Regions from separate parts of the Sphingobacterium sp. Lzh-3 genome, predicted to be linked through region 1. Evidence: riboswitches for the same ligand, from Rfam matches in the RefSeq annotation. Region 1 holds a riboswitch; each other region holds the start of a gene.
The links. A riboswitch is a leader RNA that binds a small molecule or an ion and turns the genes downstream of it on or off. The one in region 1 is predicted to bind S-adenosylmethionine.
Positions count from the first base shown of each region.

Region 1 (7,896 bases):
TATCAACTAGCTCTTCCAAATGGCTGGCAATCATTTTTTTATTGGCAGATACCACATTTTTACCTGATTTCAAGGCACGAACAGTTAGTTGATAGGCTGCTTCGGCATCATCTATCAGTTCGACAACAGTATTAATGTCTGGGTCACCTAAAATTGTCTCCGCGTCGGTAGAAAATAGATCTGCTGGTAGCGAGCGTTTTTTATCACCGTTTTTAATGACAAATTTCTTGATCTCCAGATTAAGATTTTTAGTTTTGATGATATCGTAAAGACCTTGGCCTACAACACCAAACCCAAACATCCCTATTGTTAATTTATTACTCATATCTCTTCTTAAATTCTCTTATATGTATTTTATTCTCTTATACTAATTCGTTGATGTACACTTTTTGCTCCTGCAGAAAGCTGCTGATAATTTTAGTGAGTTTTTTTGTTTCGATCAAAAATCCATCGTGACCATAGGTAGATTCAATCTCCTGGTAGTGGGCATTGGGAATATGTTGAGCGATAAATTGTTGCTCTTGTGGAGGAAACAACAAATCTGTATTGACGCTCAGCACTAAAGTTGGGCAGTCGATGCTCGCTAAAGCGGATTCGATAGATCGTCTTCCACGACCCAAATTATGGCTGTCCATTGCTTTGGTTAGGAAGTAATAGCTGTACGCATTATAGCGTTTCACCAATTTTTCACCCTGATAGTTTTGATAGGAGGATGCTTTATAATGATCGAGTTTTTCTTTATCATCCTCCTTTTGTGTGTTGGCATACGTTGTATAGTTGCGGTAAGACAACAGTGCCATAGCGCGTGCAACTTTTAAACCCTTAGCTCCGCCATCGGGATGATTGGCGTAAAAGGTTCGATCAGTTGTAATGGCAAGACGTTGACTTTCATTGAATGCAATACCCCATGGTGAATGGACGGCATTTGTTCCAACGACGATTAGATGGTTGATGGCTATACTGTGCGATACGGCCCATTCCAATGCTTGTTGACCGCCCAATGAGCCCCCAATAAGGATCTCTATTTGTTTGATATCCAGGTGGTCTGCAAGAGATTGATGGGCTTTGACCAAATCCCTTACTGTAAATTCAGGAAAAGATAAGTAGTAAGGTTGTCCAGTAGCTGGGTTTATAGATAGCGGATTACTGCTATTATATGCTGATCCGATGACATTGGCGCAGATAATATAATAATCGTTTGAATCAAACAATTCACCTGTTCCAAAAAGACCTGACCACCAATCCAGTACATCCGCATTGGCCGTTAGTGCATGGCAAACCCAGATCACATTACTGCGATCTGCGTTGGGTTTGCCAAATGTTTCATAACTGATTTGTAAATCAGTAAGCTCTCTTCCATTTTCAAATACAAAAGGCTCCGGGTGCAGATAAATATGCTTACTCATTTTACGTTTACGTTTTAAGCCGAAAAAATCTGATTATTTAATTTTATCAAAAGCTTGTTGTAAATCAGCTTTGATGTCATCAATATGTTCTATTCCTACAGAAAGACGTAATAAACCTTTGAACACTCCAGCATTTGCCTGATCTTCATCACTCAATTGTTGGTGAGTAGTCGCTGCCGGATGGATAATCAATGACTTCGTATCACCAACATTGGCCAGGTGACTGATTAATTCTAAGCTGTCGATAAAGCTATTGGCCTTTTGTGCTGCGTCACCTTTGAGCTGAAAAGAAAGCACTGCTCCATAGCCATTTTTAAGGTATTTTTGTGCGTTAGCGAAACTCGGAGAGCTTTTTAAGCCCGGATAATTTACTTTTTCTACCTGTGGATGCGCCTCAAGCCATTTAGCTACCTCTAAAGTGTTGTCTACATGGCGTTGTACCCGCAAAGATAGGGTTTCAAGTCCTTGTAATAATAAGAATGAATTGAAAGGGGAGAGTGCTGGTCCGAAATCCCGAAGCCCTTCCACACGTGCCCGAATGGCAAATTGGATATTTCCAAACGGTCCGCCTTCACCGAAAACTTCGGAAAAAACTAAGCCATGATAGCCTTCAGATGGTTCGGAAAATTGCGGGTATTTTCCGTTGCCCCAATTATAGTTTCCGCCGTCGACGATGACACCGCCAATGCTTGTACCATGTCCACCGATCCATTTAGTAGCCGATTCAACCACCACATTTGCACCATACTCCAAAGGTTTAAATAAATAACCTCCAGCGCCAAAAGTATTATCGACGATTAACGGTAGGTCATATTTTTTCGCTACTGCAGCAATTTTCTCAAAGTCTGGAATATTGAAACTTGGGTTTCCAATTGTTTCAACATAGATGGCCTTTGTTTTATCATCAATGAGGGCTTCAATTTTATCTGCCTCGGCGTCCGTTGCAAATCGAGCTTCGATGCCCAGGCGTTTAAAAGAAACTTTAAACTGGTTGAATGTACCGCCGTATAAGTTGGATCCGGCAACAAAATTGTCACCACTTTCCAAGATATTATTTAATGCAATAAACTGTGCCGCCTGGCCAGATGCAACAGCAACAGCCGCGACTCCACCTTCCAGTGCCGCAATACGTTGTTCGAAAACATCCGTAGTAGGATTCATAATCCGTGTATAAATATTGCCGAACTGCTTTAATGCAAATAAGTTTGCGCCGTGTTCGGCATTTTCAAATACAAAAGATGTTGTTTGATATATAGGAACTGCTCTAGATCCCGTAGTAGGGTCAGCGACTTGGCCAGCGTGAACCTGAAGAGTTTCGAATTTTAAATTTTTGTTTGAAGACATAATATATCAGATTTTAAGGGTTCAAAAAGAAATTGCTAAGTAAAAAGAGAAGCATACACACCTCCTTGAAGGGTCTGTTAAATCTTTATCCAAGAAAAAGGAAATGATTTTTAACAAGCGTGGAAGTGCATATGCATACGCATTCGCATCAATACAGTGGTATGATGGCTTACACTTTCGCTTATCGTGCGGCTCACTTGTGTTGAACCTGAATTTTTAATGGACTTCAGTAGTTTAATAATCATTGTCTTATGTTATTTATATGCTCCAAAACGATATTGTTTTGGACAGGAATTGGCACCTTTTCAAACAAATTGAAGGTTGCCAGTGGGTCATTGAGCCAGTCTCTCGCCACTTCTTTATAAATCAAGACCTACTGATTAAGGGAGGTGTTGATTAGAATCTTCTTTCGAAGACGATACAAATATAAATTCTTTTTTTATTAAAGCAAAAGAAAAGCTATTTTTTAGTTAAAGGAATTTTGAATAACATACCGATCGGATCACATATTGTCCCATGAAACTAGATAAGTAACTGCCAATCGGGTATTATGATTTCTTTAAGTTGATCCGTTCTGCAATTTGATTTAAATCTGTTAAAAGAGGTTTAAGTGCATCAATTCTACTATGGATATCATACGTCAGGTGGTGATTCGTCTTTTTGTTTAACGATAGCGAAAGACCCACCAAATGGGAGTTGACCTGATAAGAGAGTGCCTGAAAATGGTGGATATGTGACCAATCCATCCATTTATGCTCGGGTTCTTTTTTCATTTCATTGATAGCGTCCGAAAACAGGGCCATGGCAGTCTGTGCTTTTTTGCGAGCCAGTCGTATATCAAAGGAACTTTGTCTTTCGTCCGACAGACGGTTATTGATGATCTGGAAATAATGTTCGTTGTAAAGAGATACCTCTTTTGCCAGCTGAACCATGCCAGTGCTCTGGCGTACAGGTATCAAGAAATAACCTGCTATAGCCAAGAATGCTCCAATAAGTGTAAAAAGCATTCGGCTGCCTAAAATGAGATTGATATTGCCTTCAAACAAATTGAGCGCAATCACAATTCCCAAGGTAATAAAGATGACACTGACCATGTAATTAGATCGATTGAATAAAAAGAATCCGAAAAGACCTAATGCAGCTATGGTAAGAAGAGCCGGGAGAAAATGAATAGCAATTAAGCAGAATATGCCAACTATTATACCCGAGAATGTGCCTACAATACGCTCTATATTACGCTTTTTTGTCATTGAAAATGCTGGTCTGGCAACAATAGCGATCGTCAATAAGATCCAATAGGTATATTTAAAATCCAGAAACAAAATACCGATCAATGCGCCTGTTCCAAAAAGAAGAGCCATCCGAACGGCAAATCGAAAAAGCGGGTTATTCAGATGGAGTTTACTTTTTAGATCAGCGAGATTGCGCAAAGGTCGATTGATAAATTGTTGGTACTCACTGCTGTCAATCTTATCCTGGATTTCCTGATTTTGATAAAAAGCCACCTGAATTCGGTTGAGTACATCAATAATTGCTTCGATGTTGCTTATGATCGAACATAATATACTTTTTGCTTGACAGGCCTGCTCTTCTTGAATTTCTTTTAAATCCTGTAAGAGGGCATTAATTTTAAAGTTATTATGATATAATTGATGTGCATACCGAAACCTCTTGTTAGGTTGTGAAAAGCTATCAATTTCTAAAGCTAATAATTTGATTGTTTGACGAATTAAAGGGAGGCTGCCCGTATCTGCAAGGTTTTTGCGAATCGCATCATAGTCGTGATCGAGTGCAATAATTAACTCATGGAGGTCAATTAACCCATAAACTTGACTGAGCCAATAATTGCTTTTATGCCACTGTTGACTTATGATTTTTTTTTCTCGAAAAAGAAGGGACCTGATTTGTTCCTGTTGTTCGCTGATCTGGCCATGAATTTTGCCTACGCGACTGTACGTTATATTCAAAGGAATATCGGGATCGTAAGACTGGGATCGTATCAATAGAAATTGGGACAATCCATGAAAACCATTGGCCATCGCATGTTTTAGCGAGCGATAAGGTTGTATATAGGCCTGTAAAAGGCTAAAAAAGTAATATATAATGGATCCTGTTGTAATCTGTAAACTAACAGCAAAGGGCTGTTGTGGGGCCATTCCGATCACAAAACTCATGAGAATCAATGTCATGTTTCCAATTGCAGCATAACGAGCTCCAAAAATACCGTATAACGTACAGATAAAACCCGCCGCCGCTAGCAATATCACCAAGGGCCAATGATATGGAAATACAATCGCTGTAAACAATGAGGCAACAAAGAAGGTGGGGATGCAGACAAGAGCCGAAGAAAGTTTATCTTTTCTGTTTCCAGGAGGATCTGTGAGTGTTGTTAACAACGATCCGACACCGATTCCAATTGCCGTGCTCGCTTGCGCTCCCAATAAGTAGAGAGCTAAACTTGGGATGATACTGATGAAAACATTACGTAAAGCGTCTCCAGAATGCTCGCCTTGCATAAATCGTATCATTAGGATATAAATACGGTAGAGTCTTTTCTTCAAGGATACAGTGTTCATCAATCAGTTTGCTAATTTTCTGTGCAAAAATACAAATATTATGCTTAATATTTTTTGTATACAATTTATCTGTTTTGATTTTTGTTTATTTTTTGAATTTTTATTTTGATTCGATGTGCTTCTCTTGCGCTGTGCTTTTTGGAGATTCAAGATTAGCTGGGATAATTTACCGGCTTTAACATCGATCAGTGAGGGATATGGTTTACCGATGTTATTGGGTTGTCTACCGAGTAAATTGGACGATCGATCTATTTCTACTGGTCTACGTGTAATGAATACACGAGGTTTGTTGTCATTATTATGAAGTTGACTATCTAATCGATAGCCTAAAGAAATTACATTATGAAACCACAAAAAATTAATTTGCTCTTATTTTCACTTGTTTTATTCCTGTTTTCTATGGGTAGGACTGTCTCTGCACAATCTGACGGAGGGAGATTACGTACAGTCGTTGTTGGACAAGATAATCAGCCTATTGCGGCTGCAAATATTTCACTGTTTCGTAAGCCCAATGATATCTTGTTAAAAGGAACATTATCCAACGAAAATGGAGAAATTATGTTGTCTGCGATACCGGAAGGGAAATACAGCCTACAGGTGTCCACGGTGGGTTACGCTATTTATCGTTCAGGGGAAATGGCGCTGAGTGCGGGCGATCTCAAGGTGCTGGATACGATTCGTTTACAGATGGAGACTAAAGTGCTGAGTGAGGCACAGGTGGTCGGAAAGAAACCATTGATTGAGAGTCATCTCGATAAAGTTGTCCTCAATGTGGAAAACAGTATTTTGGCGACAGGGAATAACGCATTGGAACTCTTGCAAAAGGTTCCAGGGGTAACTTTAGACAACAAAAAGATCAATTTGCGTGGAAAAAGTAATGTGATTATCATGATTGATGGTAAGCCGACCTATCTTTCTGCGGATGAAGTATCGCGATTATTGGAAAATACGGCTTCAAATGCAATAGCGTCAATCGAGGTGCTCACCAATCCACCCGCAAAATACGATGCGGCTGGGAATGCAGGGATTATTAATATTAAGACAAAGAAGAATACGCAATTTGGAAGTAATGTTAGTTTAAACCTCAATTTAGGGCAGGGTAAATATACAAAGGCGGATGGTGGTTTTCTAATAAACCATCGCAACAATTGGGTGAACTTATTCTCTTCCTATAACTACGCAAATACCTTAGGCTTTAATGATTTAGATATCGATAGGGCTGTAGATACCAAAAATGGAACGACTTTTTTCAATTCGGATTCTTATTCGAAATTCCGCTATCGAGGCCATAATTTCAAATTTGCGGCAGATTTTAACCTGGGAAAACAGGAGATCATTGGATTTGTGGTTAACGGTAACGTAAGTAATGGACATTCAACACGCGAGGGAAGTAATCTGATCGCCTCTCAAAAAGGTAAGCTTGATTCGATTGTATTAGGAAGCAATTTGTCAGATTTTAAATACCATTACCTCACTTATAATCTTAACTACAAAAAGACATTTGATACTTTAGGGACTGAATTGACCGTTAACGGGGATTATTCATATTCGAAAAATAATGACAATAGCACCGTTGGAAACCGTTTTCTGGACGCAAATTGGGAGGAATTTAAATCACCGAATATTTTCCGAAATGATATGCTTTCTAAGACAAACATATTAGTTTTTAAAACTGATTTTGTGCATCCTTTTAATAAAACGACGAAACTTGAGGCGGGCTTAAAATATAGCCGCGTAAAAACAGATAATAATTTGTTGTATGAAGATCAGGATCAGCAAGGCGAGTTTGTGCAAAATAATGGTCAAAGTAATCAGTTTTTGTATAATGAAAATATAGCTGCAGCTTATTTCAGCCTAAATAAATCGTTCGGAAAGTTTTCCGTACAAACTGGACTGCGTGTTGAAAATACGAGCTCCATGGGAAATTCGGTGACGCTAGGGCAACAAACAAAACGGACCTATACCGATTTTTTTCCATCCATATTTGTACAGCAACAGATTAATGATAATCACAAGCTTGGAGCGAGTTATAGCAGACGTATTGACCGCCCTGATTATGGGTCATTGAATCCCTTTGTGTATTATTTGGATCAATACACGTATCAGTATGGCAACCCTTATTTAAATCCACAATATACTAATTCGTATGAAGTAAATTATACTTTTAAAGAACGCTATTTATTGAGTTTGGGCTACAAGAGGACCAACGATGCCATCACTCAGGTCATAGAAAGCAATTCGGAGACCAAAGCTATTGCACAGACAGACCGAAACCTGGCTTATTTTGATTATTACAACATGAATGTCAATATACCAGTTAAGCTTTTTAAATGGTGGAGTATTTCTAACAATGCCAGCGCTTTTTATAATAAGTTTAGTTTTGATGAGCAGTCCGGAGCGCAACGCCAATTGGAAAAGTTATCGTTCCAGGTAAGTTCCAATCATGATATTCGAATTGGGGAAACAACAAACCTGGAGCTGACAGCTAATTATTTTTCGCCGGCAGTTTATGGGGTATTTAGTTTTCAGTCTTACTATGGTATCGATCTTGGTGCCGGAAAAACATTTCT
Region 1 is NZ_CP177226.1:3,781,530-3,789,425, reverse strand. It holds gene ACLCDV_RS15990 (homoserine dehydrogenase) at 1-325, opposite strand, end outside; gene ACLCDV_RS15985 (homoserine O-acetyltransferase family protein) at 363-1,406, opposite strand; gene ACLCDV_RS15980 (O-acetylhomoserine aminocarboxypropyltransferase/cysteine synthase family protein) at 1,440-2,750, opposite strand; SAM riboswitch class I at 3,006-3,118, opposite strand; gene ACLCDV_RS15975 (FUSC family membrane protein) at 3,299-5,326, opposite strand; gene ACLCDV_RS15970 (TonB-dependent receptor domain-containing protein) at 5,669-7,896, shown strand, end outside.

Region 2 (7,896 bases), 2.0 Mb from region 1:
CAATTTTAGGGCTACGATTGCCTGTTGCCAAGCCATGGAGTACCGAGAGGATACGTTCCTTCATCTCGGCGGTTGCCTTATTGGTGAATGTCACCGCCAAAATCTCCTTATAGCTATTCTCGTTGGAGAGTAGGAGTGTGAGATAGTGTAAAGTTAAGCTAAAGGTTTTTCCCGAACCGGCTGAAGCTTTTAGTATTTTTAATGGCGCAACAGATTTCATAGAATGAAGGTAGAAAGTAAAAAGTGAATTGGCAAAAATGTCGCTGACTATTTCGAAGCTATTGTACACAAACGGTTCATCCTGTTTACATTTGGTAAAGATGCCCTTTTAAATAAAGGAGTTTTTTGTGCCTTGATTTTTGAAAAGTTTGTTGTAGCTGCTTTATGGAAGCAAGAAAAGACGAAGGTCTCAAGGGTAGGTATTGCGCTTGAAAGAGCTTGTTGAAAAGAGCTAACCCTATCGTTTTCAGTGAAGTTTTATTAAATGCTTTATGGAAGCAAGAAAAGACGAAGGTCTCAAGGGTAGGTATTGCGCTTGAAAGAGCTTGTTGAAAAGAGCTAACCCTATCGTTTTCAGTGAAGTTTTATTAAATGCTTTATGGAAGCAAGAAAAGACGAAGGTCTCAAGGGTAGGTATTGCGCTTGAAAGAGCTTGTTGACAAGAGCTAACCCTGTCGTTTTCAGTGAAGTTTTATTAAATTATAATGATGATTAAAAAAAAATAACTATCTTTGCATCCCCTCTAGTATGAAGCTCGGGGGATATGTTGAATACATAAAATAAAATTAAAAAATGGCAACTAAAATCAGATTGCAAAGACACGGTAAAAAAGGACGTCCTTTTTACCACGTAGTCGTAGCGGATTCTCGCGCTCCACGTGACGGTAAATTCATCGAACGTATTGGTTCTTACAACCCAAACACAAATCCAGCAACTATCGTTTTGGATTTTGAAAAAGCTTTGGATTGGATGAATAAAGGTGCTCAACCAACTGACACTGCTCGCGCTATCCTTTCTTATAAAGGTGTTCTTTACAAAAAACACTTGCAAGGTGGTGTGAAAAAAGGTGCTTTTGATGAAGCTGCTGCTGAAGCTAAATTTACAGCTTGGACTGACGCTCAAGAAGCTAGAATCTCTGGTAAAAAAGATGGTTTAGCTCAAACTAAAGCTGAAGCTAAAAAAGCTGCTTTAGTGGCTGAAGCTAAGAAAAAAGAAGAAAAAGCTGCTGCTGTAGCTGCTAAAAATGCTCCTGTAGCGGAAGAAACTGCTGCTGAAGAGACTGAAGCTCCTGCATCAGAAGAAACTGAAGGTTAATTCTTTCATAAAGTATTCGAGAAAGCCGACTCAATCTTGAGCCGGCTTTTTTTGAAACAGCCAATAGGCTAATGGTTTGCCAAATCATGTCTCACAGCTAATCGCTAAATACGAAATATATGACTATTGATCAAAGCTTTTACATTGGTTACATCAGTAAAACAAGAGGTCTTAAAGGAGAAGTACAACTATTTTTTGAATTCGAGGAATACGAGAGTTTGAATATCGATGTTGTCTTTGTGGAAGTGAACAAAAAACTTGTTCCTTATTTTGTTGATACCATTAAATTTCAAAAAAATAGTACAGCCTATGTGACATTTGAGGATGTGGATCATATCGATAAGGCTCAAGTACTTGTACGTAAAAAGCTATATCTTTCCAATGATAAGATGCCCGAGCGTGATCCAGACGATTTTAGATATACTGATTTAATCGGTTTTTTAGTGATTGATGAAAACCATGGTGAACTGGGGCAAATAACAGACGTCCAGGAATTTCCACAACAGTTTGTCGCTTCGGTAAATATGGACGGTAAAGAACTGATGTTCCCGTTGTCTGATGATTTGATCTTAGGAATCGATGGCGAAGAGGAGATCATTGAAGTTGAATTGCCAGAAGGCTTAGTGGATCTTTATAAAGAATAAGCATATCGCCAGGCTTATTCAAATAAATAGCAGTATACAAACTATTGCAGTAATTTCTTATCTTGGTCTGTATATTATTACTGGCCATAATTATTGATTGATTTTGAAACCGTTATTACTACTGCTATTTATATTCTCGTTGTCTTCTTGTGCTTTCTTTGGGAAGAAAAAGGACTTTCCTGAAGGCAATTACCAAATGATACTGGGCTATTCAAATGAGGAGTATCATAAAGTAAAAAGAGAATCACCCCAAAATGTGGAGGCAGATGCCTATGGTAATGATCCTATGCTATACCGGTCCTTTCTCTCACTCCAGGATAAAGATAAGTTTGTGATGGCGATCGATGATATCTTACTCTTCGGCAAGTATAGATTCAACGGCGATCGATTAGAATTGAATGATGAGAAAAAGGGTAGCCTCGCCTTAGATATTGTTAAGGTAAAAGGCGATTTTGTTCAGCTGAGAGGTGATTTTTCACAGTTTAGCTCAGCGCATGTACCCACTAGCGAAAGACTTTATATCAACTTTGCGCTAGATAAAACTCCTATCCGGGAGACCCCGAGCAAATTTGATAGCCAGGTGAATCTATGGCGAAATGCCCCTGTAAAATCAGAAAGTGAAAAGGAGATAAAGACCCGGACACTGAATTTTGTAGATTATTCTATCGCTTATTTCCAGCACATATCAAGTTCTGGCACACATCACGATTATCGATTGGATGGTGTTGAATCACCAATTATTTATGCTGAGAATGGCATTGTGCTAAAGAAGTGGGAAGATGTTCCTGAATCCTGGAAGGAATTGTTTTACAATGAACAAAATGCATTAGTTGCCTATCAATATTTATTTGATGGTTTTAAATATGGATCGAAAGAAGAGTACCATGTTACCGGACTCTTACTGATCACATTTTATCTCAAAAATTTACGAAATTCCCTGGCAACGAATCTTTAGCCGATCCTGTAGTGACGTAGGCAATCTCTTCGCTGTCAATGATCCTCGGTCGTTAATTTTATCTGTTTTTTTAAGTCTTTTACTTTTGTTGGAGCGTAAATTTCTATTATTGCTTGGGAATAAATCCGAAGCCGTACTTATTGCAGTCTTTTTGCCACTATTTTTGCCTTTTCGAAAAAATATTTTTGTCGTTTGATTTTTTAAAACGATATTAGCAACGCTTATAGAGAAAGGCCGAGGGACTAGACCCGTTGAAGCCTTAGCAACCTGTCTTGTTCAAGGTGCTAAATTCTACCCTACTCCATGTGGGAAAGATAAGTTACATGTAGATAAACGATTCCTCGACGTGTGCGTTTCGATGTAAGCCAACCAAACTAAAAACAGTTTTTTAATGAAGATTATCGATCATATCCAGAATGCCAAAGGAAAAACATTGTTTTCTTTTGAGCTATTGCCACCGGCGAAAGGGCAGGGCATCCAAAGTATTTTTAAAACCATGGATGAACTGATGGAGTTTAAACCTCCTTTTATCGACGTAACCTACCATCGGGAAGATTATATCTATAAAGAGCATGCGAGTGGATTACTGGAACGCGTTTCCTATCGTAAACGTCCTGGGACAGTGGCGATATGTGCTGCAATCATGAATAAATATAAAGTAGATGCGGTGCCCCATTTGATATGTGGTGGTTTTACAAAAGAGGAAACTGAAAATGCATTGATCGATTTGAACTTCCTGGGGATAGATAACGTCTTGGTATTGCGGGGAGATGCACGTAAGGGCGACGCCGATTTTATACCGACCGATGGTGGACATGCTTTTGCAACAGACCTACTTGAACAGGTAACGGATATGAATAAAGGAAAGTATCTGCATGAAGACATTATCACATCGGAAAAGACTGATTTTTGCATCGGAGTAGCGGGCTATCCCGAAAAGCATTTTGAATCGCCAAATTTCAATACTGATTTTAAATATCTGAAACAAAAAGTCGATATGGGAGCAGAGTTTATTGTGACTCAGATGTTCTTTAATGTTGAAAAATACAAAGAGTTTGTAACAAAATGTAGGGACAATGGAATCCATGTGCCTATTATTCCGGGATTAAAACCACTGACAACGAAAAAACAGTTGGTTACCCTACCAAGGATATTCCATTTAGATATTCCAGAGGAACTGAGCGATGCTGTTTCAGCATGTAAAACGAATGCCGACGTCAGACAAGTAGGTGAAGAGTGGTTGGTGCAACAATGTCAGGAGCTGATTAAATTTGGCGCTCCGGTTTTACATTTCTATACGATGAGTAATCCTGGTCCAACAAAGAAGATTGTTGAAAAACTAGCCTAACTCATAAAAGTAATACGAAAAGGGAGCTGATAAGCTCCTTTTTTTATGGCAGTATTCGTTGTGAAAGCCTAAAATATGTTCAGAATTTCGATCGTGTGGTTTAGGTCGATCGCTATTTTCAGGGTTTAATAGCCTGTTTATAGTCAGATACTTGTGTTAAATAGTGTTAATTAACTTATTGGAATCAGGATAACTTTTTAACTTAAAAGTGCTAAAAAAGATTTTAACAATAGACCAAATTGACCTTATGACGTACACTAGATTAAATTCTCTACTCGGCTTTGCTTGCGGACTAATTGCTACATGTGTCTATATCGCCACCGTTGAAAAGACGGTAAGTTGGTGGGATTGTGGTGAATTTATTGCCTGTGCCTACAAGCTGGAAGTGGCACACCAGCCGGGAGCACCATTATTTCTTCTTATTCAGAATATATTTTCCAACCTAGCTTTGGGTAATGCAGGTAAAATCGCCTATTGGATGAATATTGGATCCGCAATCTGCAGTGGGCTTACTGTTACATTTTTATTCTGGACGATAACAGCAATTGCCAAAAAGATACTCAACAGGCAAGAGAACGTTCAATTATCGAATTATTCCCAAATTTTTGCAGCGGGTTTAGTTGGTGCAATGGCTTTCTGTTTCAGTGATTCATTCTGGTATTCGGCTGTTGAATCCGAGGTATATGCGATGTCTTCATTGTGTACAGCAATTGTTTTTTGGGCAATTTTAAAGTGGGAAGTCCGTGCAGATGAGGAAGGTAGCGATCGTTGGCTGGTTTTTATTGCTTTTGTTATGGGCCTTTCGATCGGAGTGCACTTATTAAATCTGTTGGCAATTCCGGCTATAGCGATGGTTGTCTATTTCAGGAGAGCAGGACAGATCAGTGCGAAAGGTACAATAAAAGCTTTCTTGTTAGGAGTGTTGATCTTGGGAGCCGTATTGTGGGGAATTATTCAATGGTTGGTCGGTTTAGCAGCGAAAGTGGACCTTTTATTTGTAAACTCACTAGGTTTAGGTTTTGGCTCAGGCATCTTGTTTTTGTGTCTGCTGTTGGGGAGCTTTCTCATTTATGGCCTATATTATTCTTATAAAAAGCGGCAATACACACTGCATACCGGGTTGCTGGTCTTTTGTTTTATTCTATTTGGGTATAGTTCCTATACCATGGTTTTGATCCGTGGAAAAGCGAATCCCTCGTTAAACAATAATGCGCCGGACAATGTGTTTTCTTTTTTGGGTTATCTGGGCCGGGAGCAATATGCCCGCGAACCTTTATTCAAAGGACCCTATTATGATTCGCAAGCCGTTGATGTGGAGCGTAAAACCGCTTATCGCAAAGATGAGTCTGGTTATATTCCTTTTAGTCAGGTCGATAAGTATACGTTTGATAAGGAAACTTTCTTTCCCCGCATATATAGTCAAGATGGAGCCCATCAGGCTTATTATAGGAGTTACCTCAATTTGAAGGAGGGGCAGCAACCACAGTTCTCGGATAATTTTAAGTTCTTTTTTAATTTTCAACTGGGGGATATGTACACCCGATATTTCTTGTGGAATTTTGTCGGTAGACAGAATGACAGGCAAGGGTATGGGACCTATAGTGACGGCAATTGGTTGTCGGGGATTAAACCATTGGATAATTGGCGTTTGGGAGGGCAAGATAAAATATCCAAATCGCAGGAGCATGACCCGAGCCGGAATACCTATTTTTTCCTTCCCTTGCTACTGGGAATAGCCGGTGCAATCTGGTTGTATCGAAACAATAAACCTTATACCGTGGTCTTGACCTTACTGTTTGTGTTTACGGGTATAGCGATCGTTGTTTATCTCAACCAAACTCCTATGCAACCTCGGGAACGAGATTATGCTTACGTAGGATCTTTTTATGCGTTTGCGATCTGGATCGGACTGGGCGCAATAGCATTTGTTCGGTTTCTCAATCGTTTTGTACAAACACGGTATGCGTTGGCCACAGGTATTTCTTTCGCTTTATTGGGCGGTCCCATTATTTTGGTCCATCAAAATTGGGATGATCATAATCGCTCTGAAAAATCGCTGGCAAGGGATATGGCACGTAATTATTTAGAATCCTGCGCTCCAAATGCTATTCTATTTACCTATGGAGATCATGATACATTTCCTGTATGGTATTTGCAAGAAGTGGAAGGAGTACGTCCGGATGTTCGGGTTGTGGTATTAAGTTATCTGACTGGCGATTGGTATATGCAGCAGGCCAAGCAGCCGACGTATCAAGCGGCAGGTCTTCCCGTGACGATCCCAGCTGAAAAGACGAAAAAAGGCGTTCGTGATTATATCCCTTTTGTGGATAGACAGCTTGACAATGCGGTGGATATACAGCAATTATTACAGTTTGTCACATCGGATGATCCGGAGTATAAGGTTCAGCTGAATTCAGGTGATATGGAAAATTATTTCCCTTCCAAGAAGGTCCGATTGCGCGTTGATAAAGAGGAGGTGGTTAAGAAGAATGCGGTTCCGGCTTATTTTCAAGGTGCTATTGTTTCTGCAATGGAATGGGAAATTCCGAATGATCATCTGACCAGGGCGGATTTAACCCTGTTATCGGTGCTTGAAAATAACCATTGGGACAGACCGATATATTTTTCGAACATGCTGCCAAGTGACATTAAATTGGGCCTGGATAAATACCTGGTCAATGAGGGCTTTACTTCCCGATTGATGCCTGTCGCTGCTACAGATCAGTCGACAGGAAAACGAAATGAACAGGCCGGGCTAGTTAACATGGAAGCATTATATAACAATATTATGCATACGTATCAGTGGGGCAATGTTAAAAATGCACAGTATTTAGATACCGATTCGTTCCGCTTTACAAGTATGTACGCCCGTGATATATTTGGAAAAGCCGCCCGGATGCTCTTGGCCAATGGTCAGGTCAAACAAGCTGGGGAAGTAGCGAAAAAGGCATACGATCAATTACCCGATCGTGTATATGCGATGTCGGATGCCATCAATTATGCCGATATTATCGACAGTCTATATCGTTCGGGACAACCTCAGCTAGCCAACAGGATGATGGACCGAAACCTTGATTATGTGACTGAAAATATGGAGTATCTACATCAGTTGGTGACGGATAAGAAAAACCTGAGCTTCGAGTGGAATGATATTCAGACCGGTTTGGATTCTGTAGACCGGTACAAGGCTATTTTATTGGAAGCAAAAGATACCAAGCGATTGGCACGTGTTGAGCGCTTGAGACAGCAATATCAAAATTGGTACGGAGTAGAATAATGTTGATGACATACTGAACCAAATTTACGCGGTCTGCCTAAACCGCAAATTGACTGCTGTGCTTGAGGTAAAAAAAAACCAGATGAGGCCTCTTCTAAAATATTGGAAGAGGCCTCGATACATATAGGATAGGGAATGAGCCAAATGATTAGAATTTCATGCCGACTCCAAAGCCGAGCAGGAAGGGATTGATGTCAACTTTTGCCGGTATGGATAAGTTGGGAGCGAGGTTTGATGCATCAACATTGACATCTGTTTTTAAAAGAATATACTTCGCATCCAGATTCACGAAATATTTTTCAGATAGCTTAAAATCAATTCCCAGCTGAGTCGCAAAACCGAAAGCATTATCGTATTT
Region 2 is NZ_CP177226.1:5,766,077-5,773,972, reverse strand. It holds gene ACLCDV_RS24180 (UvrD-helicase domain-containing protein) at 1-220, opposite strand, end outside; gene ACLCDV_RS24175 (30S ribosomal protein S16) at 793-1,314, shown strand; gene rimM (ribosome maturation factor RimM) at 1,434-1,958, shown strand; gene ACLCDV_RS24165 (hypothetical protein) at 2,062-2,913, shown strand; SAM riboswitch class I at 3,132-3,234, shown strand; gene metF (methylenetetrahydrofolate reductase [NAD(P)H]) at 3,305-4,261, shown strand; gene ACLCDV_RS24155 (DUF2723 domain-containing protein) at 4,509-7,538, shown strand; gene ACLCDV_RS24150 (OmpW/AlkL family protein) at 7,687-7,896, opposite strand, start outside.
Region 2: another riboswitch for S-adenosylmethionine. It lies ahead of metF (methylenetetrahydrofolate reductase [NAD(P)H]); the one in region 1 lies ahead of ACLCDV_RS15980 (O-acetylhomoserine aminocarboxypropyltransferase/cysteine synthase family protein).

Region 3 (7,896 bases), 1.0 Mb from region 1:
AATTCGGCGCAGTATATGGAATTATATAACGAAGCGCGTAAGAATTCCAATCTCAACGATGGCCTATATCCCGCCGATGTGATCGCTGCCTATCGCAACAGCAACGATCCTGTAAAATATCCAAATACGGACTGGCTGGGGCTTATTTTCCAAACAAAACCGACGTATACCCATAATCTCGGTATCCAGGGCGGAAACGAGAAGACAACCTTTAACGTTGGTTTGGGCTACGTCAATCAGGATGGAATGATCAAAGGTTTTAACTATGACCGTTATTCCGCCCGCCTCAATCTGACGACCAAAATCTCGGAAGGTATTAAATTCGGAACAAATATCTTGCTCAAAACAGGGCATACCGAATCTATCCCGGGCGGATCCAAAGACCTCTTCCTGTCGGCCATGTCGCAGGCACCAACTTATGGCCCATTTTTGCCGGATGGTAGCGGACGTTACACGTACAAAGCTTACGACTGGGAGTACAACAATAAAAATCCTATGGCCGTATTGGATCGGAAATTCACGTACAATACCGACGACTATGCGGCTAATTTACAAGCCTGGATGGAGGTACAGCTGTTTAAGGGGCTTTCCTGGTACACCAAAGGGGCCTATAATTTCAATATGGACAAGTACAAGGATTATAAATCAACGTTGGATGAATATTATTACCATACGGGCACGCTCGGAACAACATTGGATCTTGGAAAGGGCCTTACGGATCAGGATCAACAAACAATATACACCAATTTATTTACTTACCTGAACTATGATCGCGCGTTTGGCGCACACCACCTCAAAGCGCAGGCCGGATATAGCATTGAAAAAAGTAAGTATACCTACCTTCAGGGCTTCAGACAGAATTTTGTCGACGATACACTAACAGAATTAAATGCGGGGGGATCGGATATTCAACGGGCAAACGGAACCGCCAACCAATGGGCGCTGATCTCGTATTTCGGCCGGTTGAACTATGATTATCAAGGGAAATACCTCTTGGAAGCCAATATGCGTTACGACGGTAGTTCCAAGTTTTACGGTAAAAACCGTTGGGCAGCCTTTCCTTCTTTCTCTGCAGGCTGGCGTGTATCGGAAGAATCGTTTGTCAAGGAATTCGCTTCCGGTTGGTTGGATAATTTGAAGATCCGTGGATCTTGGGGGCAACTTGGAAACCAGAATGTGGTGGATGTGAATGGCTATTCCTTAAATTATCCATACCAGCCTGTATTGGGACTTACAGGTAATTATTCATTTGATAACAATAGTCTGCAATCGGGGGTGGCACAGCAAAGACTGACCAACCCACTGATCAAATGGGAAACAACAACCATGACAGATGTTGGGGTAGATTTAAGCCTGTTCAAAAATTTGGATATTACTTTCGATTGGTATAAGAAACGGACAACCGACATCTTACGCCCTTCGCAGATCACGGCAATCGTAGGATTGGGCGCCCCAAATATCAATGACGGTATCGTTGAAAATAAAGGTGTTGAATTAGGAATTACCTATCGCAATCAGCTTACCACGGGCGCATTGGAAGGTTTACGCTATCAGCTAGGGGCAAACCTCGATCGTTTCAAAAACAAGCTGGTCAAATTTGGAGAACCTGAAATCGGAGGCTATACGATCAAAAAAAATGGCTATGCAATGGACAGCTTTTATACCTACGAAGTCATTGGCATATTCCAGTCAGAAGCAGAAGTAACAGGTTCGCCTAAGCAGTTTAATGATAATACACTGCCCGGCGATCTGAAGTATCGGGACGTCAATGGGGACGGAAAAATAGATGCCAACGACAGAACAATGATAGCCGGTGTGGATCCAAAGCTGAACTATAGTTTTAATCTAAGTGCTAGTTTTAAAGGTTTTGACTTTTCGGCCCTATTACAAGGGGTATATGGCGTCAAATCCTATGTTTCGGGCTGGGGTGTAACCCCATTTGTACAGGGTAGCCCGCCGACAAAAGACTGGTTAGACCGTTGGACTCCTGAAAATCCTTCGACAACGATGCCCCGTATTTATTGGGGTTGGAGTGCTCCGGAGAAATTCAGCCGTGCTTCCAGCTATTTTATTCAGGATGCCTCATACTTCAGGTTGAAAAATCTTGTGTTCGGATACACTTTACCTGAAGGGCTCTTGAAAAAATATAAAATTGACCGCCTAAGGGTTTATTTTTCGGGTGATAACCTGCTTACTGCGACCAAATTTAAGGGCTTGGACCCTGAACGCTATGGAAATGGTGATCTGGTACAGTATCCACAAAACAAGATTTATTCATTTGGTGTACAAGTTAACTTTTAAGTGCTATGAAAAAGAAATTTATAACAGCGTTGATGCTATCCGGCCTATTTTTAGCTTCCTGTAACAGTGCCTTGGACCTCAACCCTTTGGATCAGATTGCTTCGGACAATTATTTTAGCAAAAAATCGGATTTTGATAATGCTTTGGCCGGTGTATATGCCTCGTTGCAGAGTGAAGCCTTTTCTTTTGGGATGCCTTTCCGGGATTGTCTGACCGACAATGGCTACAATCAGTTCAATTCGGGTAGCGTCAATGAAATCGTCGGTGGGAACTTAAATCCGACCACCGGGGGCTACGAAACCGGTATTTATAACGATGCTTATGTAGGTATAGGACGTGCCAATCGCCTGATCGAAAAGCTTCATGGCTACAATGGCGCCGATATGAACGATGGGGAGAAAAAAAATATGGAAGCCGAAGCCCGCTTTATTCGTGCTTTTGTGTATTTCCAATTGTACAGTATCTATGGTGAAGTGCCACTTGTACTGACTCCCCTCAGTTTGGAGAATCAACGTCAGCCAAAGGAAACTGCGGAGAATATTCTAAAACAGATTCGGGCCGATCTGGATTTCGGGATCGCCAACTTAGCGGCTAAACCTTATTTCAACAATGGGGGGCATGCGACCGCAAGTTCTGCAAAAGCCTTGAAAGCACGGGTTTTACTGTTTGCGGCTTATGGTGACAAAGGGGTGCCCGATTTAGCAATTCTGAAAGAGGTAAAAGATTTATGCACCGATGTCATGAAAGAGTATACCCTGAGTACGGCTTTTGAAAATGTCTTTCGCGATGCAACACAGAAGAATAATACTGAGATTATCTTTTCGGTCAATTTTCTGGCACCGAATAATACAGCCCCCTGGGACATGTACCTCGGCGATTGGATAGCAGCTTCACCGTTGCAAAACCTCGTGGATACCTATGAATGCAAAGATGGTCTGCCTTATGGTGAATCACCTTTGACTGACCGAGCCAATCCCTTCAAAGATAGGGATCCGCGCTTGAGCAAAACAATTTTCGTGGATCATCCCGACTTTGGCGGCGGTAAGATCCATACACCGTCCAATCCGCGGCCTACAGGTTATGGGGTGCTGAAATTTTTGGATCCGGCCAACTTACCTTTTGGCTTTTCAACATTGAGCCAACAGGATGCTGTTGTACTGCGGTTTGGAGAGGTGTTATTGATGTATGCCGAAGCACAAAATGAAATCGCCGGACCAGATCAATCGGTTTACGATGCTATGAATACATTGAGGAGCCGCGTTCAGATGCCCGGGTTCCCTGCCGGTTATACCAAGGAAAAAATGCGCGATCGTATCCGCCACGAAAGAAGGGTTGAACTTGCTTTCGAAGGACTGCGGCATTACGACTTGATTCGTTGGCATATCGCAGGCGAAGTACTCAATGCGGTCAAAGACAGTAAAGTGCCCTATCATTTTGAAGACAAATTTTACCGCTGGCCATTACCACAAACAGAAATTGAGAAAAGCGCAGGTGTGTTAATTCAGAATCCAAACTATAAATAATAAGATTATTGCCTTCTTTTAAATCGGCAATTTACTAAACCAACCACAGCAGCGCGCACGAAGTCCTTTCGATGCGCGCTTTTTTTTGCCGATAAAGATTATTGTAAAGGAATCAGGACATTCTGTTCCAAGCGTACAGGGACATGCTTCACCGAGGTAAAACCGTCTTCCTTGGAAATGATGTTGGAAAGATCCAGTCCTCTTTTGGAGAACGTACTGATCAAAGCTGTTCTAAAGGTTGCCTTGGCTGAACCCCAGCCTTGTCCCAAAATGGTGTCATTGTTGAGCTGGATCAGTTCATCTGTTGAGTAATAACTGAATTTTTCCAGTAAGTGTTGGTAAAGATTTGTTGTAGTAGCCATACAATTTAAAAATTTAAAAGATTAAACCATAAACTGTATCCAGATCTTGTTGGGGAAAATAATCGTTCTGTGACGTTTATTTTGGTCGAAACCCGTATTAATTTACCACCGCGGTGCCTGCACTCGGTTGGTATTGCATCATGCAATTCTGAATACTCTACAAATATAGTAGATTATTTTTTATAATAAAAAATATTTTTGTTTTTAAGGGTAAATGAACTTTAGCAACAGGAATAGGGCGGTCAAAAGCGAGGCGCATTGTTGGCTGTGATTTGGTTATGAAGCGGATAGCTGGGCGAAAAATTTATCATGTTACTGTAATCTCATCGAAAATACTTTTAAAAATAGAGATAAGACAATACTTTTGCGCCATGAATAGAATTGCGGAAATTAACGAATACATTGCTACCGAACGCGAGGTATTATTGCAACACCCCTTGTATCGTAAGATCAAAACGATCAAGAATCTACGTTCTTTTACAGAAGGGCATGTGTACGCTGTATGGGATTTTATGTCTTTACTAAAAGCTTTACAGATTAAATTGACCTGTACGACTTTACCTTGGTTTGCGAGTGAGCATCCATCAACACGCTATCTAATCAACGAAATTGTATTGGCTGAGGAATCGGATGAATACATTGATGGTCGTCGTTTGAGCCACTTTGAGATGTATCTGGATGCCATGGATGCTATGGGTGCCGATCTTCATCTGGTCAATAAATTTATTGCTCACGCCAAAAAATCGAGCAACATATTCGATGTCATTGCAACGACCACATTGGACAAGCGGATCAAGGACTTTTTGAATTTTACATTCGAAGTGATTGCTGAGGGCGAAGTGCATAAAATAGCTGCAGCATTTACATTTGGACGCGAAGATCTTATCCCGGGAATGTTTACCTCTATTTTGGAAGAAATTAAAACAAATTTCCCTACAGCCAATCTGGACAGCTTTATCTATTATTTTCAACGTCATATTGATCTGGACGGCGATGAGCATGGACCTTTGGCGATGCAGATGATCACAGATCTCGCGAAGGACGATGAGGTTAAATGGACGGAAATGAAGGAGATTAGTAAAGTTGCGCTACAAAAGAGAATACAGTTGTGGAATGCAATAGAAGATTCCTTATACGGATAGTTTGGTTTTATACCATCCGGAAAGGCCTTTCAAATCAACGTTTGAGAGGCTTTTTTTTGTGCTTTAAAAAAGGATATGGTAAGATCTTCTTGGCAGATATTGGTCTTTTTGATTGAATTGATGAAAAAATGTCTTTTTTCCATAACATATTGGCGTTTGTGAAGAAATCCAAGTTCCAATAAGTGTCTAAGTTTGCAACGCAAAAAAATTACATAGCACACGTGAACTTTTTTCCTCCCTATTGGGCAAAAGGCATACTAACCATAGGATTGTTAGTATGCGCTATTTCGGACACCTTCGCCCTCGATTCTTTGCGCATGTCCCTGAAAGACATGATCGACAAAGCACTACAGAACAGTAAATACATTGAGCAGTCTTATTTGCAGCTCAAAGAAACTGAGGTGGCGGTACAGCAGCAACGCATGGAGTTGCTGCCCAAGATTTCCGCCCGAGCTTCTGCTAGTTATGCGAGTAATATGCCTGTGTATGATCAGGGGCTTTTAAATAAACCCGCCCAGCATGATATCATTCATTACTTGTACGATAGCGGCCTGGATTTTTATCTGAACCTCTACAACGGGCATCGGGACCTGATGAAAATTGAGTCCAAAAAATTGGAAAATGAGCTGGCTAGAATCGATTGGAAGAATGCCGCGGCGCAGACGAAATTGGAGGTTTGCAATCTTTTTTTGGATTTGGAACTGTCGTATAGTAACCGATCTTTAATCGAGCAGGATATTGCTGATCAACGGGCACAGCTCAAGGAGATTGAGCATCTGTATAAGGCGGGTGTTGTATTGCACAGTGACGTCTTGCGTATTTCGTTGGAGCTTTCGAAGCGGGAACTGTTGCTCGTGCAGATCGGTCATGATATTCAGGCTGCAAATCAGAAGCTGCAGCTAATTGGTGGTATTACTGCGGAGATTGTGCCCCTGCCCGAGCAGTTTCAGGTGGAAAACCCCAGCTATGAAGCGCTTGTTGCCGAAGCGCGAAGCCATGCTTTTTCCCTCCTAAAATCCGAACAGGAAGTGGTTATGAAAAAGTTGTCGGTCAAACAGGCGCGATCAAATTATCTTCCTGAGTTGGGCTTGACCAGTACATTCACTTTTGCCAATCCACAGGTTTTCTTGTATCCCTATAACCCCAGCTGGTATAATCTGAGTATCACAGGGCTCAAATTAACCATACCGATCTCGGCAATTTATCTCAATAAAAACGTGGTGCGCGGAGCACAGATCGCCTTGGATCGACAAGAGGTAAAACACCATCATGAAGAGGAGATTCTGGAAAATCAACTATTACAGGCCCTGTTGGATTATCAATTGGCTATTAAGCAGCAGGACGTCTGTCAAAACAATAAGGCTTTGGCGCAGGAAAATGCACGAATTATAAAAAACAGGTATTTTAAATCATCGGCTTTGATTACAGATCTCTTAGATGCTGATATGCAATACCTAAAAACACTTTTTGATCTTGAAACCGCACATATTGCGCTACAGAAACATTATTATTTTATCGAATTTTTGAAGGGTACTATCTAATGAAACCTAAATCACGAAGAACAGTTGTGGAGGCACAACTCACTCGAATCACCAACTGGTTGGCTGGAATTGTCTTGTTGGCCTTGCTGTTATGGGGCGCTCAAGCATTATGGATGCGCTTGCGGTATACCTATACAAATGATGCACAGGTAACACAGTATATCAATCCCATTGTTTCTCGGGTGGGCGGATATGTGGTTTCTGTGCATTATCACGATCATCAATTGGTTAAACGGGGTGATACCTTGTTGCTTATAGATAATAAGGAATATAAATATGAGGCTGATCAGGTAGCGGCATCTGTGAATAAGGAAGCTGCAGAGATCAATGTTCTTCATAGTCAAAAGGAAATTCTCCAGGCGGAACATGAGTCTTTACGGACCTCAATTGCTGCCGGGGAGGCTCGGGTAACCAAGCAACAGTTGGAGTATGATCGCTATAATTATTTGTTTCAGGAAAAGTCTGCAACGGCACAGCAACTGGAGGATGTAAAAGCGACGTTGGATGTGTATAAGAGTGAGCTGGCTTCGTTAAAGCATAAATTACAGGCGTCACAAGAACGCGTGCATGATGTGGATATGAAAAAAGGTGTGGTGGATGCCGAACGTGTTCGTTTGACGGCAGCTGTCGGCCGTAAAAGGCTTGATGTTGGGTATACCGTTATTCGCGCACCTTACGATGGGCAGATTGGCAAACGCACAATTGAAAAAGGTCAAATGATAAGTGCTGGCGAAGTTTTGGGCTTTATCGTCAATAGAGAAACCCCAACCTGGGTAACGGCTAATTTTAAGGAAACACAACTGCGTTATTTGCATCTTGGCAATAGGGTTGAGGTGGTTGCTGATGCGTATCCGGATCAAAAATTCTATGGGAAAATTATTTCCATCTCCCCGGCTACGGGTTCTGCATTCTCCCTTTTGCCGCCAGATAATGCAACGGGCAACTTTGTGAAGATTGTACAACGCGTACCTGTGCGCATTGAGCTGGATAAGCAAAGGGGAGCCCAACAGCTTCTTTCAGGAATGAA
Region 3 is NZ_CP177226.1:4,781,267-4,789,162, reverse strand. It holds gene ACLCDV_RS20190 (SusC/RagA family TonB-linked outer membrane protein) at 1-2,301, shown strand, start outside; gene ACLCDV_RS20185 (RagB/SusD family nutrient uptake outer membrane protein) at 2,307-3,824, shown strand; gene ACLCDV_RS20180 (5-oxoprolinase) at 3,923-4,186, opposite strand; SAM-I-IV-variant riboswitch at 4,254-4,347, opposite strand; gene ACLCDV_RS20175 (DUF3050 domain-containing protein) at 4,558-5,328, shown strand; gene ACLCDV_RS20170 (TolC family protein) at 5,550-6,869, shown strand; gene ACLCDV_RS20165 (HlyD family secretion protein) at 6,869-7,896, shown strand, end outside.
Region 3: another riboswitch for S-adenosylmethionine. It lies ahead of ACLCDV_RS20180 (5-oxoprolinase); the one in region 1 lies ahead of ACLCDV_RS15980 (O-acetylhomoserine aminocarboxypropyltransferase/cysteine synthase family protein).

Region 4 (7,896 bases), 3.0 Mb from region 1:
GATATAGCCTATGAAACTTCCGAGAAAAAATAGTCCAACAGCATGTATTACAATTATTTTTTTTAGGTGCTTACTGTATAAGGCATCTTTGTTTTGCTTCGTATAGCCCATAATCGCTGGGACCAGTAATCCTAATAATGGATTGACCAGAAAGGTGAGCGATGCTAAATATAGCGCTTTAATACTTCCTGTTTGATTGTTGTCGATACTGATTTGATTTACATTTGGCATAATGAGTTGTTCTAAAGGTATTTCCAAGATTTGACTGATCTGTTTGAGACTAAATCCACTGATTTCTTCAGTGCCTTTTTCGATGCGTTGCACTGTTCTTAGCGATACACCCGCCTGATCGGCGAGTTCCTGCTGCGTTAGTCCCTTACGTTTTCTTGATAGTTTGATTAATTGATTAGCTGATTGACTTTCCATAGTCCAAAGATGGGGAAATAGTCGTTGAATTTCAGCGAAATTGATGCGACAATAATATGCCAATATCGTGCTGTAAGATATAACGGATTAATAATCAAAAGTTTTTGGGGATTTGATAAATATTTTGAATCTTTGCAATTTAACAGAGTAATTAATAAAAACGGAAGAATATGTTTGCAATATTAGAAAATCCCGCTTCGTCCACAGAGAAGATTCTCGGGAATATTCTTCGGAATACGGCCCTTTCCTAATCTTCTTTCTTAATACGTTAAGTAATCTACGTTGATATTGGCTAAAAATTGGCGCTCTAAATGGTGGCCCACTGTTCCAATATGCTTAGCTTATGATGGAGTTTTAAAAATCCAGCTGCTTTCGAGGGTATTGTGAAAGCTGGATATGAATGTTATGTTTTAGAAAATTTTATGAATTCAGTAAATAAATATGTCCTTCAGGCACTGGATAACTATCCTATGTATTTGGAGGAGACCATGGAATCCTTATCCTATGCCCTGTCTTATGATGAGTCCAATACAATGGCGCTGTGTTTGATGGGAAGAGTTCATGCCGAACAGCTATTGGATTATGAGCAGGCAAAAAGATATTTCCAGGAAGCTTTGGTGCATAATGTGCAGGCATTGGAAGTATATCCTTATTTCATTCAGACGCTGATTGATATGGGGGAGTATGAAGCTGCAAAAAAGACGATTAAATTTGCTTTGACACTTCCGGCGATGCCCTTGACAGGGATATGGATCAAGAAAGCACTTCTATTTGAAAAATTGAGAAAATACAAAAAGGCATTGAAGGCGTTAAAGATGGCAAAACTTGAAAATGTTGATCTTGATTTTTCGTCAAGCCTGAAGTCGATTGAAGATCGGATTAAGGGGAAACAGGAAATTAACAACGGGAGAGAAAAGGAAAACAAGAAAGAAAAGAAGAACACCCGAAAATAGGCTCACATTATCCGGATGACGGTTTTTGTTTCGAACCAAGGTCCAATAAAAAAGCCCTAGATGAAATTTCATCTAGGGCTTTATCAATATAGTTTAAGAATTATTCTGCTCTTAAGATTTTCGCAGCCTCAACCATCGACTCTAAAGCCGCTTTGGTTTCTGGCCAAGCACGAGTTTTTAAACCACAGTCAGGGTTAACCCAAAGTTGTGCTGCTGGAACTACTGCTTTTGCTTTACGCAATAGATCTACCATCTCATCTTTGCTTGGAACACGAGGTGAGTGAATGTCATAAACACCTGGACCAATATCGTTTGGATATTTGAAATCACCAGCGAAAGCATTCAACAATTTCATTTGAGAGCGTGAAGTCTCAATCGTGATGACGTCAGCATCCATTGCAGCGATGTCTTCGATGACATTATTGAACTCAGAGTAACACATGTGTGTGTGAATCTGTGTATCGTCTTCTACATTTGATGAAGAAACACGGAAAGCACGTACTGCCCAGTTCAAGTAATCTTTTTGATCAGCTTTACGAAGCGGTAATCCTTCGCGGATTGCTGGTTCATCGATTTGTATGATTTTGATACCTGCTTTTTCCAACGCTTGTACTTCATCCAAGATCGCCAATGCAATTTGGTAAGTGGTTGTTGAACGCGGTTGATCATTACGTACGAAAGACCATTGTAAGATAGTAACCGGACCAGTCAACATACCTTTAACCGGACGGTTAGTCAATGATTGAGCGTATGAAGACCAACGGACAGTCATATCTTCAGGACGGTATACATCACCATAGATAATCGGAGGTTTTACACAACGTGAACCGTAAGATTGTACCCAGCCGTTTTGTGTGAAAGCGTAACCAGCCAATTGTTCACCGAAGTATTCAACCATGTCGTTACGTTCGAATTCGCCATGTACTAATACGTCGATATCCAATTGCTCTTGAAGACGGATTGTGTTTTCAGTTTCTTCTGCGATTGCTTTATCGTACTCTGCCTGCGTGATAGCACCTTTTTTCAGGTCTGCTCTCCATTTACGAACATCTTTCGTTTGTGGGAATGAACCAATAGTTGTGGTAGGGAATGCCGGCAAGTTGAACTTCGCTTGTTGCGCTGCTTTACGGTCAGCAAATGCTGAAGTACGTTTCGCATCGTCATCAGTGATATTGCTTGTACGTGTTTTAACCTCAGGTTTGTGGATCAGTGGAGAAGTACGACGGCTTTCAGCTGCAGCTTTGTTCGCTTCGAAGCGTTTTGCTGTTTCAGCATCAACTTCACCTTCTGCTAATACGGCTAAGTCTTTTACCTCAGCTAATTTTTGTTTAGCAAATGCTAACCAGTTTTTTACTTCAGCTGGTAGCGATTGCTCATTGTGTTCATTGTCTAAGTCAAAAGGAACGTGCAACAATGATGAAGAAGGAGCTACCCATACACGGTCTTTTCCTAATGCATCAACAGCTTGTTTGATTTTAACCAATGATTTTTCGTAATCATTTTTCCAGATGTTACGGCCTTCTACAATACCCAAAGATAATGTTAATGAAGCAGGAACTTTAGCTAGTACCGTATCCAATTGGTTTTCACCGCGTACCAAATCCAAATGTAAAGCATGGATAGGTAGGTTAACTGCGATATCTTCGTTATCTTTTAAAGCTTCGAAGTAAGTCGTCGCGATTAATTTGATATTTTTTGCTGCTGCAGCTAATTTTTCGAAAGTAGGTTGATATAAAGCTTTTACTTTAGCATCTAAATCCAATGCTAAGAAAGGCTCGTCAATCTGAACATATTGCGCACCGGCCTCAGATAGTTTAGCTAATATTTGCTCATATACTGGAACAAGTTTATCCAATAAATCGATGCGGTCGAAGCCAGCTTCTTTTTCTTTACCGATCAAAAGGTAAGTGATAGGACCTAATAGAACTGGTTTAGTATCGATGCCCAATGATTTTGCTTCGTTATATTCATTTAAGAATTTTTCGGACGTCAATTTGAATTCTTGATCTTTTGTGAATTCTGGCACCATATAGTGGTAGTTCGTATCCAACCACTTGGTCATTTCCATTGCCGTCACGTCGATTCCTTCTTGTTGGAAACCACGCGCCATGGCAAAATATAGATCTAAGCTGTAATTGTTGTCTACTTTATTCAATAAAGAATGGTAACGAGCAGGAATTGCACCAACAGTAAGGGTTAAATCCAATACTTGATCGTAAAAAGAGAAATCATTGGAAGGGATCAAATCTATTCCAGCATCTTTTTGTGTTTTCCAATTGCCTTCACGAATTTTTTTTGCTGTGTCCAATAATTCCTCAACAGAAGATTTTTTAGCCCAATAGGCCTCATTGGCTTTTTTCAATTCGCGGAACGCGCCCACACGAGGGTAACCTAAATTGTTAGTCAATAACATAATGAATGTTTTTAATATTTCTTTTTCAACTATATTTCTTGCTAGAGAGAGAAGGACACACTAGAATTTGGTGACTTCGGCTTATCATTCCCATATCAAGTAGGGTAGAATTTAGCACCTTGTCAAGGGACAGGTTGCTAAGGCTTCATCGGGTCTATTCCCTCTGCCTTTCTCTATAAGCGACGCTAAGTTAGAACATTTCTTTTTGAAATGCAAATTTTTTATAAAAGTGCGTCAATTTTTTATATTCTACTAAGGATAAAATTGTTTTGTTCTTTTCTTTTCATCCATGATTTAGTGTATGCCCTGTTTCAATACGCCGTGTAGCATAAAAAATGGGGAATGACTGTTTCTCATTCCCCATGCTTTTAGCTTACCAAAAGTTTGTAACCTTTTCCGTGTACATTGACAATTTCAACTTTACTATCTTCTTTTAGATATTTACGAAGTTTACTGAGAAATACATCCATACTTCTACCCGTAAAGTAGTTGTCATCATGCCATATTTTTAATAAAGCTTCTTCCCGGGTCAGCACATCATTTTTCTTTAAACAAAGCAAGCGTAGTAGTTCCGCTTCTTTAGTGGATAGTTTTTGCATCTGTCCTTTGTAAGAAATTTGCTGACTTGTATAATCAAAGAAATAATCGCCAATTTCAAATTTATCAGCAACCACTTCCTCTTCTTTGTCTCGAACACTGCGTTTCAGCAAAGCATTGATGCGGAGCAATAATTCCTCTACTCGAAAAGGTTTTGTGATATAATCATCTCCCCCTAATTCGAAGGCTTCGGTTTTATCTTCCATCATCCCCTTTGCTGTGGCAAAGATAATAGGAACTGTATTGTTTGTTTTTCTGATTTCACGCCCCACTGTAAATCCGTCCTTTTTTGGCATCATGACATCGAAAATACAGAGGTCGTAGTTATTTTTTTTGAATTGAGAAATCGCTTCATCTCCATCCGTGCATAATGTGACGTCAAATTTTCCCTTTAATTCGAGATAGTCTTTTAAAAGATCCCCCAAATTAGGATCATCTTCTGCTAATAATATCTTTTGCATAATGATTATATTAATTTTCACCAATGTCCCTTGATGCTGATAAATCAGCTTTCCTCAACCTTTGAAATTTTTTAAAGAGGAAATATACAAAAAAGGAACGTTTTATTTTTTAATAGGCAAAATTACTTCAAAGGTCGTGCCCTTATCTTTTTCACTTTTAACTGTAATTTTTCCGTTCAGCCTTCTCAGGATGTCCTGTACATAACTTAAGCCAAGACCAAATCCTTTGACATTATGAACATTTCCTGTTGGAATACGGTAGAACTGGTCGAAAATCTTTTGCAGGTGATCCCGGCTCATCCCAATACCGTTGTCGGCAATGGTGACGACAATGGTATCACCGACATTTTTTGATTGTATATTCACATGCAGATCTCCTTTGTTGTACTTAATCGCATTATCCAGTAGATTATAAAATACATTTGAAAAATGCAGCTCGTCACCAACAACTACATCTTTCGTTGCCGCTAGATCTACGGAAAATTTTCCGCCTATATTTTGCATCCTTAACTGCATACTGTCGGTAACTGCTGAAACAAGATCATTAATTTGCACATCTACCTGGTCTAACTTTAATGTTTCCTTTTCCAGTCGAGCTAGATCAAGTACACGTTCGATGTGATTTCCTAGCCTAACATTTTCGTCATAGATGATATTGGCTAATTTTTGAACACGTTTATGGTCTGCATTGATGTCGGGGTCTTTCAGCGATTCACTGGCAATCATGATGGTCGCAACAGGTGTTTTAAATTCGTGCGTCATGTTGTTGATGAAATCTGTTTTCATTTCCGAAACTTTCTTTTGTCTGAAGATGATAATCAATGTATATGCAAAACAACCCACCAATAAGAATAGGAGTGCAAGCATAGGCAGAAGCAGATAGCCCATATTATCTGCGATTATTGCCTTTTTATTGGGAAAGTAGATTGTTAATTTTCCTGGTGCAGCACCGATATCACCTTTAAATAGAGCAGTAGAGTATTTCGTTGTATTAGTAGGGTTGTTTAAAGCAGCCTCGTTTAGGATATTATTTAGCAATATATTGTTTGTACTCCATATTTCAATATTAAAAGGAGCTTTAATATCGCGTTGAGCCAACTCATCTTTGATCAGTTCCTGGACAATGATGACATTCAACCGATCCTTTAACGGACGCTTTGCTAGCTCCATTCCAATAGCAACATCTTCGATGTAATCTGCCTTTTTACCACCGAGCATAGCAACGGAGTCGTAAACGTTGAAACCGGACCAAGAATTCTTTCTGTTTAGCACATCGAGCCTTTTTTCCAAATCAGAGATGGTTTTTGCAAGTTTTGCATTCTCTCTTGGTGGTAACGTGGCTACCCTAAATTTTGTCTGTTGATTGACCAATGGGTCCATTAGTGGGATAACAAACCGCGTGCTGTCATCTTTCCCATTCACCTGATCATCTACTTTTGACGCATTTAACATGATAAAAGCCTGTACTAGATTATCGTCTGTAAGCTCATTTGAAACAGAAAATTTGATGTATTTCTGGTACTCTGGTCTTTTGATGTATGTTTCGTAAAAAGAATTTTTGATTTCAATTACATTTGGATACAATGCACGTAATTGGTCTTCTTGCTCTTTAAAGTTTGAGAAAATAACATGTTGTTTGTTTTTTAATTCTTCAACTCTATACTGTATTTCGAGTTGCTCGGCCAAAAGACGTTGTTTGGCTTGTTCCTGCTTGGATTTTTCAATGTTACGTTCCTGTTGAACTTTAGCAAAGTCAACAACTTCCCGTCTTTCAAGCTTTCCGGCAACTGCGGTAATCGCAGCATTGACAGACTCATCAAATAATTGGGATTTTTGACGATAAGAATCTCTCAAAAAATAGAATTGCATGGCCAATACACCGATAAGGGCTAGTGACATTAGTCCAATAATTAATACAATGCTATTTTTCTTCATTCGAATAGGGTATTTAATAAATGTATTTTAATTGTATCACAAAGTTTATAACATTTAGTTTGCTCACTATTTGCGTATTCAGCCCTGATGTTATTTTTTGTGTTCATGAGGGTTCGATAGCTCATTTTCTTAAATTGTTACAAATATAAAGATGCTAATGTGTTTTGAAGCTGTTTTAACAATGTTTAACAGCAACTTGTTTAAATATAGCTGTTGTTGTTTGTAAATTAGTGAATAGAAATAAATTATGTGCTGAATTGGTCTACTGATAAATTTAGTCTACGCGGTTAAGTCTGGCTGCTATAGAAGTGAATAAGCCGAGTATAACATATTCATTGGTGCAATTGAGTGCAGATACTCTTTAACAACTATATAGCGATGAAAAGTTATGTATTATTATTGGCATTATCTTCCATAGGAACAATTGCTTTGGGGCAGGTGAAGGTAAAGCCGCAGATTCCTTTGATGGAGAAAAAGGAAGCAAAGATGCCCGTCCTAAAATTGGACTCTTCTAATGAGAAGTACAATATGCCTATCAAGAACCTGAAGCGTGTGGATGGTTTAGCTCCGATGCCAGGAACAGAAAAAATGCCCAAAGAGGATGGAGAAATAGATAAGCCTCCGTTTAGACGATTGGAGGATTCACTCAAAATGAAGGACTTTAAATTAAAAATAGACTCCTTATATCCAAACAGACAAAAAAAATAGCGTTCTATTTAGAACGCTATTTTTTTTGCTTTTAATCCTTAATCTCCGCTATAGTTGGGAAACACGGATTGTATTTGTTTTTCCTTTTTCGATCAACGGTGTCGAAGCAGTGTTGATAATGATAGATCCAGGTTTAACGTAGTTATTTTTTACAATAAATTTGTTAACATCATGGATAGATCCATCCGTGCTTTCAAACTTGTCGTAGATGAAGGTTTTAACTCCCCAAAGCAGGCTGAGTTGTTTCAGCAATTTTTGTGTTCCTGTGAAAACTAAGATATCTACATTTGGTCTATAACTTGTAATTTCAAACGCTGTTGCTCCAGAAGATGTCAATACTGCAATCGCTGACGCATTTGTTTTTTGAGCAAGATAAACCGAAGAAGCACAAATCGCATCTGGA
Region 4 is NZ_CP177226.1:580,068-587,963, forward strand. It holds gene ACLCDV_RS02280 (helix-turn-helix transcriptional regulator) at 1-426, opposite strand, end outside; gene ACLCDV_RS02285 (hypothetical protein) at 849-1,379, shown strand; gene metE (5-methyltetrahydropteroyltriglutamate--homocysteine S-methyltransferase) at 1,480-3,792, opposite strand; SAM riboswitch class I at 3,871-3,974, opposite strand; gene ACLCDV_RS02295 (response regulator transcription factor) at 4,161-4,850, opposite strand; gene ACLCDV_RS02300 (sensor histidine kinase) at 4,953-6,785, opposite strand; gene ACLCDV_RS02305 (hypothetical protein) at 7,164-7,493, shown strand; gene pyk (pyruvate kinase) at 7,542-7,896, opposite strand, start outside.
Region 4: another riboswitch for S-adenosylmethionine. It lies ahead of metE (5-methyltetrahydropteroyltriglutamate--homocysteine S-methyltransferase); the one in region 1 lies ahead of ACLCDV_RS15980 (O-acetylhomoserine aminocarboxypropyltransferase/cysteine synthase family protein).